Regions from separate parts of the Citrobacter braakii genome, predicted to be linked through region 2. Evidence: predicted binding sites of a transcription regulator. Region 2 holds the regulator's gene; each other region holds the start of a gene.
What was found. Region 2 encodes CRP, which controls carbon source genes, mostly activating them, when cyclic AMP is high. Its sites were predicted from a motif close to ATGTGANNNNNNTCACAT; they were not measured.

Region 1: a site for CRP is predicted at 1,473-1,490, ahead of GFC06_RS16115 (sugar transporter). Genes of this name have one in related genera too.
Region 3: a site for CRP is predicted at 5,122-5,139, ahead of rbsD (D-ribose pyranase). Genes of this name have one in related genera too.

What each region holds. Positions count from the first base shown of each region.
Region 1 is NZ_CP045771.1:3,451,158-3,457,525, reverse strand. It holds gene GFC06_RS16120 (MarC family NAAT transporter) at 1-166, shown strand, start outside; gene GFC06_RS16115 (sugar transporter) at 202-1,398, opposite strand; gene ptrR (putrescine utilization regulator PtrR) at 1,620-2,495, opposite strand; gene sad (succinate-semialdehyde dehydrogenase) at 2,598-3,986, shown strand; gene glsB (glutaminase B) at 4,162-5,088, shown strand; gene GFC06_RS16095 (DUF4186 domain-containing protein) at 5,088-5,447, shown strand; gene GFC06_RS16090 (GNAT family N-acetyltransferase) at 5,529-6,056, shown strand; gene GFC06_RS16085 (tagaturonate reductase) at 6,163-6,368, shown strand, end outside.
Region 2 is NZ_CP045771.1:1,367,911-1,374,278, reverse strand. It holds gene GFC06_RS06295 (ABC transporter ATP-binding protein) at 1-1,443, shown strand, start outside; partial or broken gene GFC06_RS06290 (hydrolase) at 1,548-2,616, shown strand; gene GFC06_RS06285 (YheU family protein) at 2,613-2,831, shown strand; gene GFC06_RS06280 (phosphoribulokinase) at 2,885-3,754, shown strand; gene GFC06_RS06275 (OsmC family protein) at 3,848-4,255, opposite strand; gene crp (cAMP-activated global transcriptional regulator CRP) at 4,564-5,196, shown strand; gene GFC06_RS06265 (YccS/YhfK family putative transporter) at 5,248-6,368, shown strand, end outside.
Region 3 is NZ_CP045771.1:955,640-962,007, reverse strand. It holds gene viaA (ATPase RavA stimulator ViaA) at 1-1,341, opposite strand, end outside; gene ravA (ATPase RavA) at 1,335-2,831, opposite strand; gene kup (low affinity potassium transporter Kup) at 3,162-5,030, shown strand; gene rbsD (D-ribose pyranase) at 5,223-5,642, shown strand; gene rbsA (ribose ABC transporter ATP-binding protein RbsA) at 5,650-6,368, shown strand, end outside.

The DNA.
Region 1 (6,368 bases), 2.1 Mb from region 2:
CGGGGTTATCCTGTGGGGCTGTTTGCGCAGTTCTGGCGGAATTATGCGCCTGGTCGGCAAAGGCGGTATTGAGGCGATCTCCCGACTGATGGGCTTCCTGCTGGTATGTATGGGCGTGCAGTTTATTATTAACGGCGTGCTGGAAATCATTAAAACTTACGCTTAAAACAACGTGCCCGGTATTGTCTACCGGGCACGTTTTTATGAATGCTGAGGCTGCTCTTCCAGTGATACTGGCCATTTACGGAAGATAATCACCGACCATATGAACGCCACAACCGCAGGCACTGCACCTACGTAACCAATCGTAGACATTGACCAGTGCAGACTCACCTGATTTCCCACCAGCGCGCCAGCGCCTATCCCAATATTAAAGATACCTGAGAAAAGGGCCATTGCGACGTCGGTGGCATCCGGGGCCAGCGCCAGCACTTTGACCTGCATACCCAGGCCTATCAACATAATGGCGATGCCCCAGAATATACTCAGGACGGCCAGATGCATTTCGCTGTCCGCTGCGGGCAGTAACAGCACCAGGCACACCGTCAGCAGGGCAATGGCGCTACTAATCAATACGGAAGCATGTTGGTTACCCAGCTTGCCAAAAATGACGCTACCGACAATACCCGCGCCACCCAGAACCAGCAGCAGCACGGTGGCAAAGTTTGCGCTCAGCCCGGCGATGGTCTGTACAAACGGTTCGATATAGCTGTAGGCCGTGTAATGCGCGGTGACCACAATCACCGTCAGCAGATACAGGCTCATCAATGCCGGACGGCGGAATAAAACCGGCAGGCTTTTTAATGAACCGGAATGCTCACTGGGTAATTTTGGCAGGAGCTTAATCAAGCAAAGTAGGGTAACTAACGCCCCCATACCGATGGCGAAGAAGGTGGTACGCCAGCCAAAATACTGACCAACGATGCGCCCGATAGGCAGGCCCAACACCATCGCCAGCGCGGTGCCGGTCGCAATCAGGCTGAGAGCCTGCGCGCGTTTCCCGGCAGGAGCCAGGCGAATCGCCAGCGATGCGGTGATCGACCAGAAAATAGCGTGGGCAAAAGCAATACCAATACGGCTGATCACCAGCACGGTAAAATTCCATGCCAGGAAAGAGAGAACGTGGCTGGCGATAAAAACGACAAACAGGCAGATCAGAAGTTTGCGGCGTTCTACCTGGCTGGTAAGCAGCATGAAAGGCAGCGACATCAGGGCGACAACCCAGGCGTAGATCGTCAGCATGATCCCGACCTGAGCGGTCTGCATATTAAAACTTTGTGCGATGTCGGATAACAAACCGACAGGGACAAACTCAGTGGTATTGAAAATAAAACCGGCAATGGCAAGCGTAACTACCCGAAGCCACGCGACCTTGCGGGAAACAGTGTCTGTTGTCATATCAATTAGGTGGATTAGCTGCGAAAAGGTAAGGCCACGATCTTAAAACTTTTGCTGGCTAAAATACAATCATTTCGTGATGCAGATCTCATTTCATTGACTGGGTAGCAAAATTGACTGCCGAACATTCCGCGTAATTTTAACTGTTTCATTATTAATGAAATTCCGGGCGTGTGAATTCACCCGCAACGCTATTTATGGCGTTGTTTGAGAATCGCGAATTATTCCGCGCTTTTCGACAACTGAGGGTTCAATACCTCAATAAACGCTTCCAGTTGCCTTGTCATTGCGCCTCTGCGCCAGACCAGCCACGTATTCAGCCAGCGCCAGTTTTCGCTTAGCGGCCAGGCGTGGACCTGATGGTGTCCTGGCATGCTCTCCAGCATCGAACGCGGGATCAGCGCGATACCCGCACCGGCAATGACGCAAGCCAGCATGCCGTGATACGACTCCATTTCATGAATGGTGCCAGGCATTGCGCGATCGGCATGAAACCAGCTTTCAAAATGGCGACGATAGGAACAGTTGGCGCGAAAGGCGTAAATGCTGCAACCGTTAACGTCGCTGGCCCGCTGGATAGGGGGATGACCGTGCGGAGTGACTATCATCATCTCTTCACGGTAGACCGGCATTCCGTCAAGACCTGGATGAGTAATTGGGCCGTCGACAAAGGCGGCGTTCAGCGTCCCGTCGAGCACGCCGTCCAGCATCGTGCCTGAAGGACCTGTCGCCAGTGCAAACTGAATTTTGGGGTAACGCTGATTGTATTCAGCCAGCGTGGCGGGGATCCGCACAGCGGCAGTACTCTCGAGCGAGCCAAGAGAGAACAACCCCTGCGGTTCATCGCCGGCGACGACCATTCTCGCCTCGTCAACCAGGGCGAGGATCCGCTGGCTGTAGCGTAAAAAATTGTGCCCGGACGGGGAAAGCCGCAAACGCTGATTTTCACGAATAAACAGATCGACGCCAAGGTCGGCTTCAAGCTGGCGAATACGAGTGGTGAGATTGGATGGCACGCGATGCACCTTCGCGGCGGCCTGCGTAATACTGCCTGTCTCCGCGACGGCGTTGAACATTTCCAGTTGCGTCAGATCCATAATATTCTCTGTTCGTGAATGGTGTGGTTAATATTATTCATTTTTCAGAAAGAGTAAATATGCGCATGATATGACCATACCCTGCGATAAAGAGAGGCACTTATGACTATCACAGCAGCAACACATGCGATTTCCGTTAACCCTACCAACGGTGAAAGGTTGGCGGCAATGCCGTGGGCCAGTACTGAAGAGATTGCACATGCGCTGAGCCTTGCCGCAAATGGCTACAGTGAATGGAAACACACTGCCGTTGAGCACCGTGCGCAAACGCTGCGTCATATCGGGCAGGCTCTGCGTCATCGCGCCGAAGAGATGGCGCAGTGTATCTCACGTGAAATGGGGAAACCCATCAAGCAGGCGCGTGGTGAAGTTGCCAAATCAGCCGCATTGTGTGACTGGTACGCCGAACATGGACCGGCGATGCTCAACCCGGAACCTACGCTGGTGGAGAACAACCAGGCGGTGATTGAGTATCGCCCCGTTGGAACTATTCTGGCGATCATGCCGTGGAACTTCCCGCTCTGGCAGGTACTTCGCGGCGCCATTCCAATTCTGCTGGCCGGAAATGGCTATCTGTTAAAGCATGCGCCAAACGTAACCGGCTGTGCTGCGATTATCGCGCAGGTTTTTGCTGATGCGGGCGTTCCCGCGGGTGTTTATGGTTGGGTGAATGCCGATAACGCCGGGGTAAGTCAGATGATCAATGACCCGCGTATTGCGGCGGTAACGGTGACGGGCAGCGTGCGAGCCGGTGCGGCGATTGGTGCTCAGGCGGGTGCGGCGCTGAAAAAATGCGTGCTTGAACTGGGGGGTTCCGATCCGTTTATTGTCCTTAATGATGCTGACCTCGATCTGGCCGTTAAGGCGGCGGTCGCCGGTCGTTATCAGAACACCGGACAGGTTTGTGCGGCAGCAAAGCGCTTTATTATCGAAGAAGGAATTGCGGCAGAATTTACGGCTCGTTTTGTGGCGGCCGCGAGCGCGCTCAAAATGGGCGACCCGCTGAACGAAGAAAACGATCTGGGTCCGATGGCAAGATTTGATCTGCGCGATGAGCTGCATCAGCAGGTCGAAGCCTCCCTTGCCGAAGGCGCGCGGTTACTTCTCGGCGGGGAAAAAATCGCGGGTCAGGGCAATTACTATGCCGTGACGGTTCTGGGTGATGTCACCCCGGAGATGACGGCTTTTCGTCAGGAGCTGTTTGGCCCGGTTGCAGCGATTACCGTTGCAAAGAATGCGGAACATGCTTTAGCGCTGGCTAATGACAGTGATTTCGGCTTATCAGCCACGGTGTTCACCGCGGATGAAGCTCTGGCGCAGAAGATGGCGTCACGCCTGGAGTGTGGGGGCGTATTTATCAATGGTTACAGCGCCAGCGATGCCCGCGTTGCTTTTGGCGGCGTGAAGAAAAGTGGTTTTGGCCGCGAGCTTTCACACTTTGGTCTGCATGAGTTTTGTAATGTACAGACCATCTGGAAAAACCGCCTCTGATGGAGTGGGTGCCTCCGATGGGGGCACCGGCCTTAATTCTGCAATGTTTCTGTCTACGGCATGAATCTCACCCGCTCATGCAGACCGTGGCCAGATTCCGCCTTCCGGCCTGACGCTGCGTATTCAGCTCTGTTATACTCGCAGGCCTTTCATACCTGCGAGCAAGGAGCATGTTGTGGCCAGGGCCATGGACAATTCAATTTTAGAGACCATTGTGCAGCAGGTTCGTCCGCTGATTGGTCAGGGTAAAGTCGCTGATTACATTCCTGCCTTAGCTTCTGTCGACGGTTCAAAACTGGGTATTGCTATTTGCACCGTCGATGGACAGCACTATCAGGCGGGGGATGCGCAAGAGCGCTTTTCTATTCAGTCAATTTCAAAGGTGCTCAGTCTGGTCGTGGCGATGCGTCACTATCAGGAAGATGAGATCTGGCAACGCGTCGGCAAGGATCCTTCCGGGCATCCTTTTAATTCCCTGGTGCAGTTGGAAATGGAGCAAGGCATCCCACGCAATCCCTTTATCAACGCCGGGGCGCTGGTGGTTTGCGATATGCTGCAAGGACGTCTGAGCGCACCGCGTCAACGGATGCTGGAAGTGGTACGGGCGCTAAGCGGCGTTTCGGATATCGCCTATGATGCGACGGTGGCGCGTTCTGAGTTTGAGCACTCGGCGCGTAACGCGGCTATTGCCTGGCTAATGAAGTCCTTTGGCAATTTTCACCATGACGTGACCACCGTTTTGCAAAATTACTTTCACTACTGCGCACTGAAAATGAGCTGTGTAGAGCTGGCCCGCACGTTCGTCTTTCTGGCGAATCAGGGACATGCTTTTCATCTTGCAGAGCCCGTGGTGACGCCTATGCAAGCCCGGCAGATCAACGCGCTGATGGCGACCAGTGGCATGTATCAGAACGCAGGGGAATTTGCCTGGCGAGTGGGCTTACCGGCGAAATCTGGTGTGGGGGGCGGTATCGTGGCTATCGTGCCTCACGAGATGGCGATTGCCGTCTGGAGTCCGGAACTGGATGCGGCGGGAAATTCGCTGGCGGGTATCGCCGTGCTGGAGCAACTAACGCAACAACTGGGGCGCTCGGTTTACTGATGAACACGCTCGATCCTCTTTTTGCCCGGCTGGCGAAATCAACGTTTCGCTCGCGGTTTCGCCTTGGCCAGAAAGAAAGGCAGTATTGTCTGGATAAAGGCGCGCCGGTTATCGAACAACACGCCACGGATTTTATTGCCAAACGGCTGGCGCCCGCGTTTCCTGCCAATGACGGTAAGCAGACACCCATGCGCGGGCATCCGGTATTTATCGCTCAACATGCTACGGCGACCTGTTGTCGGGGATGTCTGGCGAAATGGCATGATATCCCTCAGGGGGTGGCGTTAAACGATGAACAGCAGCGTTACGTTGTCACGGTTATCTATCACTGGCTAGTGATCCAGATGAACAAGCCATAGATAACATAATCCTATGATATGACTCCTTGTGTTGTGTAATTGTTAAAAGCAGTATGAAGGGGTCATTCTAAGGAGAAAAAAATGGCTTCCTGTAAACCCTGCTTTGTGCTGAGCGCGGCCCAGATTCTGTCGAGAATCGGTGAGTTCAGCGATATCCTTGAAACATGCGTCAATGATGGCGCCTCTGTCAGCTTTATGCTCCCTTTTAGTGGTGATAAATCACGGCCTTTCTGGATAAGTGTCGCGCAAAGCGTTGACCGTGGAGAAAGGATTGTTCTGGGTACGCAGAACGCACAGGGGGTGCTTGTCGGTACCGTCCAGCTCATTATCGATCAACCCGAAAACCAACCTCATCGTGCTGATGTCGCCAAGCTGCTGGTTCACCCCTCAGCGCGGCGCGGTGGTGTTGCCCGGACGTTGATGAACGAACTCGAAAACTGCGCGCGTCAGCAAGGGAAAACGCTGCTGGTGCTTGATACAGCGACGGGCAGCAGCGCTGAGTTGTTCTACCACAATTGTGGATGGCAAAAAGTAGGGGTGATACCGGACTATGCAAAAATGCCTGACGGGAAGCTGACCGGGACCACACTTTTCTACAAAACTCTCTAATTTGTCGCCGGGGATTGATCAAAACAGGGTTTCAATGTATTAAAGTTTGCTAACCTATTGGACCAATTCAATCAGGTTGTATGACTAATTAAAAAGGGAACCCATTGTGCAAACACTAAATCGTCGCGATTTCCCCGGTGCTCAGTATCCTGAACGCATTATTCAGTTTGGTGAAGGAAACTTCCTGCGCGCCTTTGTTGACTGGCAAGTCGATTTGCTGAACGAACATACCGATCTGAACGCTGGTGTAGTCATTGTTCGTCCCATCGAAAGTACCTTCCCGCCATCGCTGAGTACGCAGGATGGTCTTTA
Region 2 (6,368 bases):
TGGCGTATGCGTCTCAACCTGGCTCAGGCGCTGATTTGCCGTTCAGACCTGCTGCTGCTCGATGAACCGACCAACCACCTCGATCTCGACGCGGTGATCTGGCTGGAAAGATGGCTGAAAAGCTATCAGGGCACGCTGATTTTGATCTCCCACGACCGCGACTTCCTCGATCCGGTGGTGGATAAAATTATTCATATCGAACAGCAAACGATGTTCGAGTACACCGGTAACTACAGCGCGTTTGAAATCCAGCGTGCGACCCGCCTCGCACAGCAACAGGCAATGTACGAAAGCCAGCAGGAGCGCGTGGCGCATCTGCAAAGCTATATCGATCGTTTCCGCGCTAAAGCCACCAAAGCAAAGCAGGCGCAGAGCCGTATCAAAATGCTGGAACGCATGGAGCTGATTGCCCCTGCGCACGTGGACAACCCGTTCCACTTCAGCTTCCGCGAGCCGGAAAGCCTGCCGAACCCACTGTTAAAGATGGAAAAGGTCAGCGCCGGCTACGGCGATCGCGTCATTCTCGATTCGATCAAACTGAATCTGGTACCGGGGTCTCGCATCGGCCTGCTCGGACGCAACGGCGCGGGTAAATCTACGTTGATTAAGCTGCTGGCCGGCGAACTGGCCCCCATCAGCGGCGAGATTGGCCTGGCAAAAGGCATCAAGCTGGGTTACTTCGCACAGCACCAGCTGGAGTTTTTACGCGCCAATGAATCACCTATTCAGCACCTGGCGCGCATGGCGCCGCAGGAGCTGGAGCAGAAACTGCGAGACTACCTCGGCGGATTCGGCTTCCAGGGCGATAAAGTCAGCGAAGAGACTCGCCGCTTCTCCGGTGGTGAAAAAGCGCGTCTGGTGCTGGCATTGATCGTCTGGCAGCGCCCGAACCTGCTGCTGCTTGATGAACCGACCAACCACCTGGATTTGGATATGCGTCAGGCGCTGACCGAAGCGCTGATCGATTTCGAAGGCGCGCTGGTTGTGGTCTCGCACGACCGTCACCTGATTCGCTCCACTACCGATGACCTCTATCTGGTGCACGACAAGAAAGTCGAGCCGTTTGATGGCGATCTTGAGGATTATCAGCAGTGGCTGAGCGATGTGCAAAAACAGGAAAACCAGAGCGACGAACCGGCAAAAGAGAGCGTTAACAGCGCCCAGGCACGTAAAGACCAGAAGCGTCGCGAAGCTGAACTACGCACCCTGACGCAACCGCTACGTAAAGAGATTACCCGTCTGGAAAAAGAGATGGAGAAACTGCACGCACAGCTGGCACAGGCGGAAGAAAAACTCGGCGATAGCGAGCTGTACGACCAAAGCCGCAAAGCCGAACTCACGGCATGCTTGCAGCAGCAGGCCAGTGCGAAATCCGGACTGGAAGAGTGCGAAATGGCCTGGCTGGAGGCTCAGGAACAGCTTGAGCAGATGCTGGCCGAGTAATCATGAGTGCCGGATAAGGCGAAGCCGCCATCCGGCACTATAGCCGATGATTGCCTGCTGACTGACTCGCGACAAAATCACATATTGGCTAACCCGCACGCGCTGTGCGCGGTATAGTTATTCTTTCCGATTATTAATTGCTCTGGTGTTATGGTTGAAATCACGTCCACAGAAATAACTCCACCTACCGACGATTCGCGAGAATTCCGCCCGATGCGCGGTATCAGTAACCGCCATCTGCAGACGATGCTGCCGCGTTTAATTCGCCGCAAGGTGAAGTTCGACGCCCACTGGCAGCGTCTGGAATTGCCCGACGGTGATTTTGTCGATCTGGCATGGAGTGAAGATCCGCAACAGGCGAAACACAAACCGCGCCTGGTGGTTTTTCACGGTCTGGAAGGCAGTCTGAACAGCCCGTACGCACATGGCCTGATTGAAGCAGCGCAAAAGCGCGGCTGGCTGGGCGTGGTGATGCATTTTCGCGGCTGCAGCGGCGAACCCAATCGTCTGAACCGTATTTATCACTCCGGTGAAACAGAAGATGGCACCTGGTTTTTACACTGGCTGGCACGTGAGTTCGGTCGCGTGCCGACCGCGGCGGTAGGCTATTCGCTCGGTGGAAACATGCTGGCCTGCCTGCTGGCAAAAGAAGGTACTGAGATTCCAATTGATGCCGCGGTTATCGTTTCCGCGCCTTTCGTGCTGGAAGCCTGTAGTTACCATATGGACAAGGGATTCTCCCGGGTCTATCAGCGCTACCTGCTAAACCTGTTGAAAGCCAATGCCTCGCGCAAGCTAGAGGCATATCCAGGCTCGCTGCCGGTGAGTCTGGGCCAGTTGAAATCTCTGCGTCGCATTCGCGATTTTGACGATCTGATCACCGCAAAAATCCACGGTTTCGCCGATGCTATAGACTATTACCGTCAGTGTAGCGCTATGCCGTTGCTCAACCAGATCGCCAAACCCACGCTGATTATCCATGCCAAGGACGATCCGTTTATGGATCATCACGTGATCCCTAAACCGGAAAATCTGCCCTCACAGGTAGAGTATCAACTGACGGAACACGGCGGCCACGTCGGATTCATTGGCGGTACGGTGCGCCGTCCTGAGATGTGGCTGGAATCCAGAATCCCGGACTGGCTGACAACGTATCTGGAGGCATCATCATGATCATCCCCTGGCAAGACATCTCCCCGGACGCGCTGGACAATCTGATTGAAAGCTTTGTCTTGCGCGAAGGCACCGATTATGGTGAACATGAACGCTCGCTCGAACAAAAAGTCGCCGACGTCAAACGCCAACTCCAATCTGGTGAAGCCGTGCTGGTATGGTCCGAACTGCATGAAACGGTCAACATTATGCCGAGGAAGCAGATTCACGAGTAATCCGTAGCCGACGGCCGACTATAATAAAAATTCAACCTATTCATGGAGTTGTTATGTCTGCCAAACATCCGGTGATTGCGGTAACAGGGTCCAGCGGCGCGGGGACCACCACCACCAGCCTCGCGTTTCGTAAAATTTTCGCGCAGTTAAATCTGCGCGCCGCCGAGGTGGAAGGTGACAGTTTTCATCGTTATACCCGTCCGGAAATGGACATGGCGATTCGCAAAGCGCGCGATGCCGGGCGGCATATCAGCTATTTCGGCCCCGAAGCTAATGACTTCGGTTTGCTGGAGCAAACCTTCATCGAATACGGCCAGACGGGCAAAGGTCAGTCGCGAAAATATCTGCACACCTACGATGAGGCCGTACCGTGGAATCAGGTTCCGGGTACATTTACGCCCTGGCAGCCGCTGCCTGAACCGACGGATGTACTGTTCTATGAAGGACTGCACGGCGGCGTCGTAACCCCACAGCAAAACGTGGCCCGGCATGTCGATCTGCTGGTTGGCGTAGTGCCGATCGTGAACCTGGAATGGATTCAGAAGCTGACCCGCGATACCAGCGAGCGGGGACACTCGCGCGAAGCGGTGATGGACTCAGTGGTGCGCTCAATGGACGATTACATCAATTACATTACGCCGCAGTTTTCCCGTACGCATATTAACTTCCAGCGCGTACCGACCGTTGATACCTCCAACCCCTTTGCCGCCAAAAGTATTCCATCCCTGGATGAAAGCTTTGTCGTGATTCATTTTCGGAACCTGGAAGGGATCGACTTCCCGTGGCTACTGGCCATGCTGCAGGGATCATTCATTTCCCATATCAATACGTTGGTTGTTCCGGGCGGGAAAATGGGTCTGGCGATGGAATTGATTATGCTGCCGCTGGTCCAGCGACTGATGGAAGGCAAAAAGATAGAGTAAGGTGTTATTTTGCCGGATGGCGGCTGATGCCTTATCCGGCCTACGCGTTTATATCCTGTAGGCCTGATAAGTGAAACGCCATCAGGCATGACATCACGAAGCAGCAACCACTTCATAGGAGTGGGTAATGTTCACCGCCTTTTCCAGCATCAGCGCCACGGAGCAATATTTTTCCGCAGAGAGATCGACTGCGCGCGAAACGGACGCATCTTTCAGATCGTTACCCGTTACGATGAAATGCAGGTTGATGTGGGTAAACAGGCGCGGCGCTTCATCACGACGCTCTGAGGTCAGTTTCACTTCGCAGTTGGTCACATCCTGACGACCTTTTTGCAGGATCGAAACCACATCAATTGCGCTGCAACCGCCCGCAGCCATTAATACCATTTCCATCGGGCTCGGCGCTTTATCACCGGAGTTACCGTCCATCAAAATTTGGTGACCAGAGGCGGACTCACCGAGGAAGGTTAACCCCTCAACCCACTTTACACGCGCTTGCATATTTCGTAACTCCAATGTTTCAATTTTCCTGACAGATTACGCGTACATAACAATTCTCGCAACGGAAGGCGACCTGCGTCATGCTGAAGCGAGACACCAGGAGACACACGGCGAAAGCTATGCTAAAACAGTCAGGATGCTACAGTAATACATTGACGTACTGCATGTATGCAGAGGACATCACATTACAGGCTGCAGTTAATTTTTGACAGCCCCTTTCCCAGGTAGCGGGAAGCATATTTTTGCAAACCCAGAGGCAGCGTCGTTTTCTGGCTCTGGAGACAGCTTATAACAGAGGATAACCGCGCATGGTGCTTGGCAAACCGCAAACAGACCCGACTCTCGAATGGTTCTTGTCTCATTGCCATATTCATAAGTACCCATCGAAGAGCACGCTGATTCACCAGGGTGAAAAAGCGGAAACGTTGTATTACATCGTTAAAGGCTCAGTGGCAGTGCTGATCAAAGATGAAGAAGGGAAAGAAATGATCCTTTCTTATCTGAATCAGGGCGATTTTATTGGTGAATTAGGCCTCTTCGAAGAAGGTCAGGAACGTAGCGCTTGGGTACGTGCCAAAACCGCATGTGAAGTCGCTGAAATTTCCTACAAAAAATTTCGCCAATTAATCCAGGTCAACCCGGATATTCTGATGCGCCTGTCTTCACAGATGGCTCGTCGCCTGCAGGTCACGTCTGAAAAAGTCGGCAACCTTGCCTTCCTCGACGTAACGGGTCGTATCGCGCAGACTCTGCTGAATCTGGCGAAACAGCCTGATGCGATGACCCACCCGGACGGCATGCAGATTAAAATCACCCGTCAGGAAATCGGCCAGATCGTTGGCTGCTCCCGTGAGACCGTTGGTCGTATTCTGAAGATGCTGGAAGATCAAAACCTGATCTCCGCACACGGTAAGACCATCGTCGTCTACGGCACCCGTTAACCCCATCGAAGTGGCGCGTTACTCAGTGATGCGCCACTTTTGTTTACACCGATGTGGCGAAGACTGATATACCACCCAGAGATCAACTACGCACTACGGCAGACGCTGGTGCTATGTTTACCTGTGGCTGTTGGTCTGATCATCGGTCAGCTTCATCTGGGACTCCTCTTCTCCCTGGTCCCTGCCTGCTGCAACATTGCTGGTCTTGATACCCCGCATAAGCGCTTTTTCAAACGTTTAGCTATTGGCGCGTCTTTGTTTGCCGGTTGCAGTCTGATCATGCAGTTGCTGCTGGCACAGGCCATACCGCTGCCGCTTATCCTCACCGGACTGACGCTGATTCTTGGCGTAACCGCCGAGCTAAGCCCTCTGCATGCCCGACTGTTACCGGCCTCACTTATCGCCGCGATTTTCACGCTAAGCCTGGTCGGGAACATGCCCGTCTGGGAACCGTTGCTGATCTATGCGCTGGGCACGTTATGGTACGGCCTGTTCAACTGGTTCTGGTTCTGGATGTGGCGCGAGCAGCCGCTCCGTGAATCGCTCAGCTTGTTGTACCGTGAATTAGCCGATTACTGTGAGGCCAAGTACAGCCTGCTGACCCAGCATGCCGATCCGGAAAAAGCGCTACCTCCCCTGCTGGTTCGCCAGCAGAAAGCGGTGGATCTGATTACCCAGTGCTACCAGCAAATGCATATGCTGTCGGCGCATCGCAACAACGATTACAAGCGCCTGCTGCGTGCCTTTCAGGAGGCACTGGACTTGCAGGAGCATATTTCCGTCAGCCTCCACCAGCCGGAAGAGGTGCAAAAGCTGGTCGAACGTAGCCACGCCGAACAGGTGATTCGCTGGAATGCGCGCACCGTCGCCGAACGCCTTCGGGTACTGGCCGATGATATTTTGTATCACCGCTTGCCGACCCGTTTCTCGATGGACAAGCAGATTGGCACGCTGGAGAAAATCGCCAACCAGCATCCGGACAATCCGGTGGGACAATTTTGCTACTGGCACTTCAGCCGTATTGCCCGCGTGCTACGCACCCAGCGACCGCTGTACGCCCGAGATTTAATGGCAGACAAGCAGCGTCGGTTGCCGCTGATCCCGGCCCTGAAAAACTATCTGTCGTTGAAATCGCCGGCGCTGCGTAATGCCGGACGCATCAGCGTCATGCT
Region 3 (6,368 bases), 410 kb from region 2:
GTGAAAACGGTGCTGGTGCACCCGCTGTAATTCCCCCACTTTGCTGACAACCTCATCGGGTAATCGCTGAGCGATAAAATCTGAGATCACCACCGCATCAGCATCAAACCATTCCCGACCCTGCATGCGCTCAGTAATGGCGCGAAAACAGCTGGCAATATCGGTACCACCGCGAAAGCGCTGACTTAAAAAACGGATCGCCTGTTCGATGCCCTCCGGGCCGGATAGCTCATAGCGCACTACTTCTGTTGAAAACAGCATGATGAAACAGCGTCGGTTATCGGCAAGGGCGACGCGCATTAGCGCCAGGCAAAAGGCTTTCGCACACTGCTCATTAAACCCGCCCATCGATCCCGAAGTATCAACGCAGACGATAAACGGTCCGCGCGGTTGCTCGTCAAAATCCTGATGCACCACGGGGCGTTCCGTGACTTTCTCACGCCATGCTTCGCCGTGCAGGCGATAGGTCAACAACTGCTTTTCCACCAGTCGTCGGTAGAACTCGTATTCCAGTTCGGTAATGCCCAGCGTGGCCAGTTCCGGCGGCAGCAGGCGCAGGATATCGTCGCTTTGCTGGATGCCATCTACTTGCTCCGGGACGGTTGCCGGTTCGCGCACCAGGGTACGGAAGGTTTCCATTGGCGCATCTTTACGCGGTACGGATTTCGCTTCTCTGGAACGGCCTAACTGCTCAGCCAGACGCTGGAGTTCAGGTTGTTGCGTCAGGAATTCGCCATATTTCACCATCAACTGATAATCACCGCGCTTGATTTGACCTGCGCTCATATCCCACAACCGGCCTGCGGCGTTGTCATTTTCTGCCAGTACGGGTTCCAGTTGCCCGCTAAGGGTCATCCGTTCCTGTACTTCACTGAGCAAATGCTCGCGCTCTTCTTCCAGCAGTTGCTGATTCAGCGTTGTGGTTTGCACCACCAGGCTCAGGCGCCAGCGCTGGAGAAAAAGCGTATGTAGGGCAGGCGTAAACGCGCTGTTGTCATTGACCAACTGCTGCGCTTGTCCGGCCCATGGCGAATGGAGGTGGTGTAATAGCGACAATATTTGCGGTAGCTGGACGATAAACTGCGCATGAGAGAGGAGCTGGCTTTGTTGATAGCATATAACCTCTTCCGCTAACTCCGGCGGTACATGGGTATCTTTGAGGCGGCTACGCAAAGATTCACGCCAGCGGGGAATATCGTCAGTGATCGCTTTTTTAAGGCGAGGGAATTTGTTAAAAAATACCACCATCTTTGGAGAAGCCAGCAGGGCGACGATCATCTCTTCGATCATCGCTTCTTCACTGACTGCCAGCATGATGTTGAGCGTATCAAGGGTCAGCATTGTTGCGCCTGGCGGATTTGTGCCCCGACATCCTGCAGGCTGGCCTCAATGCGGCCTAACCAGTCGCTATGAATAAACAGACATTTTTGCTGCTCGCTAAATGCGCTGTGCTGCTGATGCCACTCGTTATCGAGCGCTTCAAGCTCCTGTTTTATTTCTGCGGGCATACTCTCTTGTGATGTACCGGGCAATGCCAGGCGAGAGCCTTGTAAGCTGACGTCGCGTACAACCAGGTGCTGCGCGCTATCCACTTCCATGTTCAGCGTCTGGGCAAAACCAATGCCGTTTAATTTTCCGCGGATCTCACCACCTTTGGTTAACCACAGTTCCAGCGCACTACGTTCGAAAGCAATGTGGATAACTTCCATATCATGCAGCTTTAAGGGCTTTTGCAGTAATAATGTCACGACGGAAGACGTGGCTTCCGGCGGTAAATCATAATGAGGACGACGGCTGAACATGCCGCCCTGACGGATCACGGTGAATGCTGTTTTATCGCTTTGCTGCTGCTGGAGCTGAATGCGGCGCTGCACAATACTGCCCAGACGGGTCAGCATGGCTTGCTGTTGCCATGCGTGTCCGGTCATCAATATTTCCAGCTGCTGCTGCATCAGATTCAGACTTTGTGCGTCGTACCACAGGCAATCTTTCAGCAGGATCAGATCGATGGGAACTACCGCATCACGTCCGCTAAAGAAGGCGCTGGCCTGGAGCAAGCGAATGGCTTTTTTCCAGCGACGATCGGACACGTAGGGGGCATTCGGTAGCGTGTCCAGCTGCTGGCGCAGCATGAAAATAAGCTCAAACACGCGATCGGGAAGCGTGATGGCGCCAATGTCCTTTTGCCACTGGTAATACTCTTCATCCGTTACCTGTAACGATGCCGGGACCGGATTGTCGCTTTCATCCTGCTGACTTAACAGCATCGAGCGGAAGTTGGCCTTGTCCTGGACTTTATCCAGCCACAGACGAATCAGCATACGGTCGTACAGCGCTTCCAGGCTGCTGTCTGCTTCAGGCAGTTCGTTGGAGGCTGCCACCAGCAGGCGCATCGGGATTTTCTCTTCATGCGCGCCGTTGCGGAAGTGGCGTTCGTTGATGGCGGTCAGCAGGGTGTTAAGAATCGCCGGTCCCGCCTTCCAGATTTCATCGAGAAAGACGATTTCAGCTTCAGGGAGATAGCCTGCCGTTAAGCGTTCATAGCGACCTTCGTCTTTTAACGCCTGAATGGACAGCGGGCCGAAAACCTCTTCCGGCGTAGAGAAGCGCGTCATCAGATATTCGAAGGCGCGAGCATTTTGAAAGGCAAATTTCAGTCTGCGGGCAATTAAGCTTTTCGCGATCCCGGGAGGACCTAATAAGAAAACGCTCTCGCCGCTAAGTGCAGCCAGCAGACACAGACGAATGGCGTGGCTACGTTCATAAAGTCCCTTTTCCAGCGCATTGCTCAGACGGGAAATTCTTTCCGCTAATAAATGTGGGTGAGCCATAATGAAGTGGCGTCCTTTCGCCAAATGTACTGCATAAACAGCGAGTATAGATGCTTCACACCAGTGCAGTAATAGACTGAAGGTGCGCTTATTTTTCTTTGAGCCAGATTAATCTGGTCTCATTTAGGGGTACGATTTTGCGATTAATCGTGCATACTGTGCGCCTTTTTGTGGGCCAAGGGACGACGCACACATTTCTTATATATACACCAAATCAATCAAGCTGCACCAAGGCGGCAATGGAGTTTTCTTCTGGGATGGGGGGAATAACGAATGCAGCCCACGCGGAGGTAGCTTGAAAGATGATGTGTATAAACGAAAGACGAGTCTATGAGCACTGATAATAAACAATCATTGTCTGCGATTACCCTTGCGGCCATTGGGGTTGTCTACGGTGATATTGGTACCAGCCCACTTTATACGCTTCGTGAATGTTTGTCCGGCCAGTTTGGTTTTGGCGTTGAACGTGACGCCGTATTTGGCTTTCTCTCGCTGATTTTCTGGCTGCTGATCTTTGTTGTCTCCATTAAATACCTGACGTTTGTCATGCGCGCGGATAACGCCGGAGAAGGCGGGATCCTGACGCTGATGTCATTGGCCGGGCGTAATACTTCAGCACGAACAACCTCCATGCTGGTGATTATGGGGTTGATTGGCGGCAGCTTCTTCTATGGAGAAGTGGTGATAACGCCTGCTATCTCGGTGATGTCGGCGATTGAAGGTCTGGAGATCATTGCCCCGCAACTGGATACCTGGATTGTTCCGCTCTCGATAATCGTACTGACCCTGCTGTTTTTGATTCAAAAACACGGTACCGGCATGGTCGGTAAGCTGTTTGCGCCGATTATGCTGTTGTGGTTCCTGACGCTGGCGGTGTTAGGCGTGCGCAGTATTATTGGCAATCCGGAAGTGCTGCAGGCGCTCAATCCATATTGGGCGGTGCATTTCTTCCTCGAATTCAAAACGTTGTCCTTTATTGCGCTGGGTGCGGTGGTGTTGTCGATTACCGGTGTTGAAGCGCTGTATGCGGATATGGGCCACTTTGGTAAGTTGCCGATTCGCCTGGCATGGTTCTCCGTGGTATTGCCTTCGCTGGTACTCAACTATTTTGGTCAGGGGGCGTTGCTGTTAAAGCATCCTGAAGCGATAAAAAACCCGTTCTTCCTGCTGGCGCCGGACTGGGCGTTGATACCGCTCCTGATCCTCGCCGCGCTGGCAACGGTTATCGCTTCACAGGCGGTTATCTCCGGCGTCTTCTCACTGACGCGTCAGGCCGTGCGTCTGGGGTATTTATCGCCGATGCGTATCATCCATACCTCGGAAATGGAATCGGGACAGATCTACATTCCTTTCGTTAACTGGATGCTCTATTTTGCAGTGGTTATTGTGATTGTGAGCTTTGAACACTCCAGCAATCTGGCTGCGGCGTACGGGATTGCGGTGACGGGGACGATGGTGCTGACCTCAATTCTGTCGACCACCGTGGCGCGCAAAAACTGGCACTGGAATAAATACTTCGTCTTCCTGATCCTGGTGGCGTTCTTGTGCGTCGATGTTCCGCTGTTCTCCGCGAACCTCGATAAACTGATTTCCGGCGGTTGGCTGCCTCTGACGCTGGGTCTGGTGATGTTCACCATCATGACTACCTGGAAAAGCGAGCGTTTCCGTCTGCTGCGTCGCATGCATGAGCACGGCAACTCTCTGGAGGCGATGATTGCCTCTCTGGAGAAATCACCACCGGTACGCGTGCCGGGAACGGCGGTGTACATGTCTCGTGCATTGAACGTCATCCCGTTTGCGCTACTGCATAACCTCAAACATAACAAGGTTCTGCATGAACGCGTTATTCTGCTGACGCTGCGCACGGAAGATGCGCCATATGTTCACAATGTGCGTAGGGTGCAGATTGAGCAGTTATCGCCCACCTTCTGGCGCGTGGTGGCCAGCTACGGTTGGCGCGAAACGCCGAACGTTGAAGAAGTGTTCCATCGCTGCGGTCTGGAAGGCTTAAGCTGTCGGATGATGGAAACCTCGTTCTTCATGTCGCACGAGTCGTTGATTGTTGGAAAACGACCATGGTATCTGCGTCTGCGCGGCAAGCTGTATCTGCTACTACAACGCAATGCGCTGCGCGCCCCGGACCAGTTTGAAATCCCACCGAACCGGGTTATTGAGCTCGGTACTCAGGTCGAGATTTAATCTCATCGACGCCCTCTTTCATCGCGAAAGGGGGCGTTTTGTTTTGTCCCTCCCAGTTTTCATTTCATCGAATGATAATCCTTGCGAAACGTTTCGATGGCGATCACATTTTCGTAACTTCGCGGTGGTTTTATGTCCACTCTTCGCTCTACACTTATCTTCAGCGAAACGTTTCGCTAGTGGGGAAAGAAAATGAAGAAAGGCACGGTACTCAACTCTGAAATTTCATCGGTGATCTCCCGTCTGGGGCATACCGATACGCTGGTGGTGTGTGATGCAGGTTTACCCATCCCGAATAGCACAACGCGTATCGATATGGCATTAACCCAGGGCGTACCTTCTTTTATGCAGGTACTGGATGTGGTGACACGTGAAATGCAGGTCGAGGCGGCCATTCTCGCGACGGAAATTAAACAACATAATCCGCAACTCCACGAAACGTTGCTCAGCCACATTGAGCAACTGCAACAACACCAGGGAAACACCATAGAAATTCGTTACACCACGCATGAACAATTCAAAAAACAAACCGCAGACAGTCAGGCGGTAATTCGCAGCGGAGAGTGTTCTCCGTATGCGAATATCATTCTCTGTGCTGGCGTCACGTTCTGAGGCCATCATGAACGCATTACTGCAACTCAAAGGGATCGATAAAGCGTTCCCGGGCGTAAAAGCGCTATCCGGCGCCGCGCTGAATGTCTACCCAGGCCGCGTAATGGCGCTGGTGGGCGAAAACGGCGCGGGCAAATCCACCATGATGAAAGTGCTGACCGGGATCTATACCCGTGATGCCGGTTCTTTATTGTGGTTGGGAAAAGAGACCACCTTTAACGGCCCTAAATCCTCCCAGGAAGCCGGAATCGGTATCATCCACCAGGAGCTGAATTTGATCCCGCAACTCACTATCGCCGAGAACATTTTTCTTGGCCGTGAGTTCGTTAATCGCTTTGGCAAAATTGACTGGAAGAAGATGTACGCCGAAGCCGATCTGCTGCTTGCCAAACTGAATCTGCGCTTTAAAAGCGACAGACTGGTCGGTGAACTGTCGATTGGCGATCAGCAGATGGTTGAAATTGCCAAAGTGCTGAGCTTTGAATCGAAGGTCATCATTATGGATGAACCGACGGATGCGCTCACCGATACCGAAACCGAATCCCTGTTCCGCGTTATTCGCGAACTGAAATCCCAGGGACGCGGCATTGTCTATATTTCTCACCGCATGAAAGAGATCTTCGAGATTTGTGACGACGTGACCGTTTTTCGCGACGGGCAGTTTATTGCCGAGCGTGAAGTCGCCTCGCTGACCGAAGACTCGCTGATTGAAATGATGGTGGGACG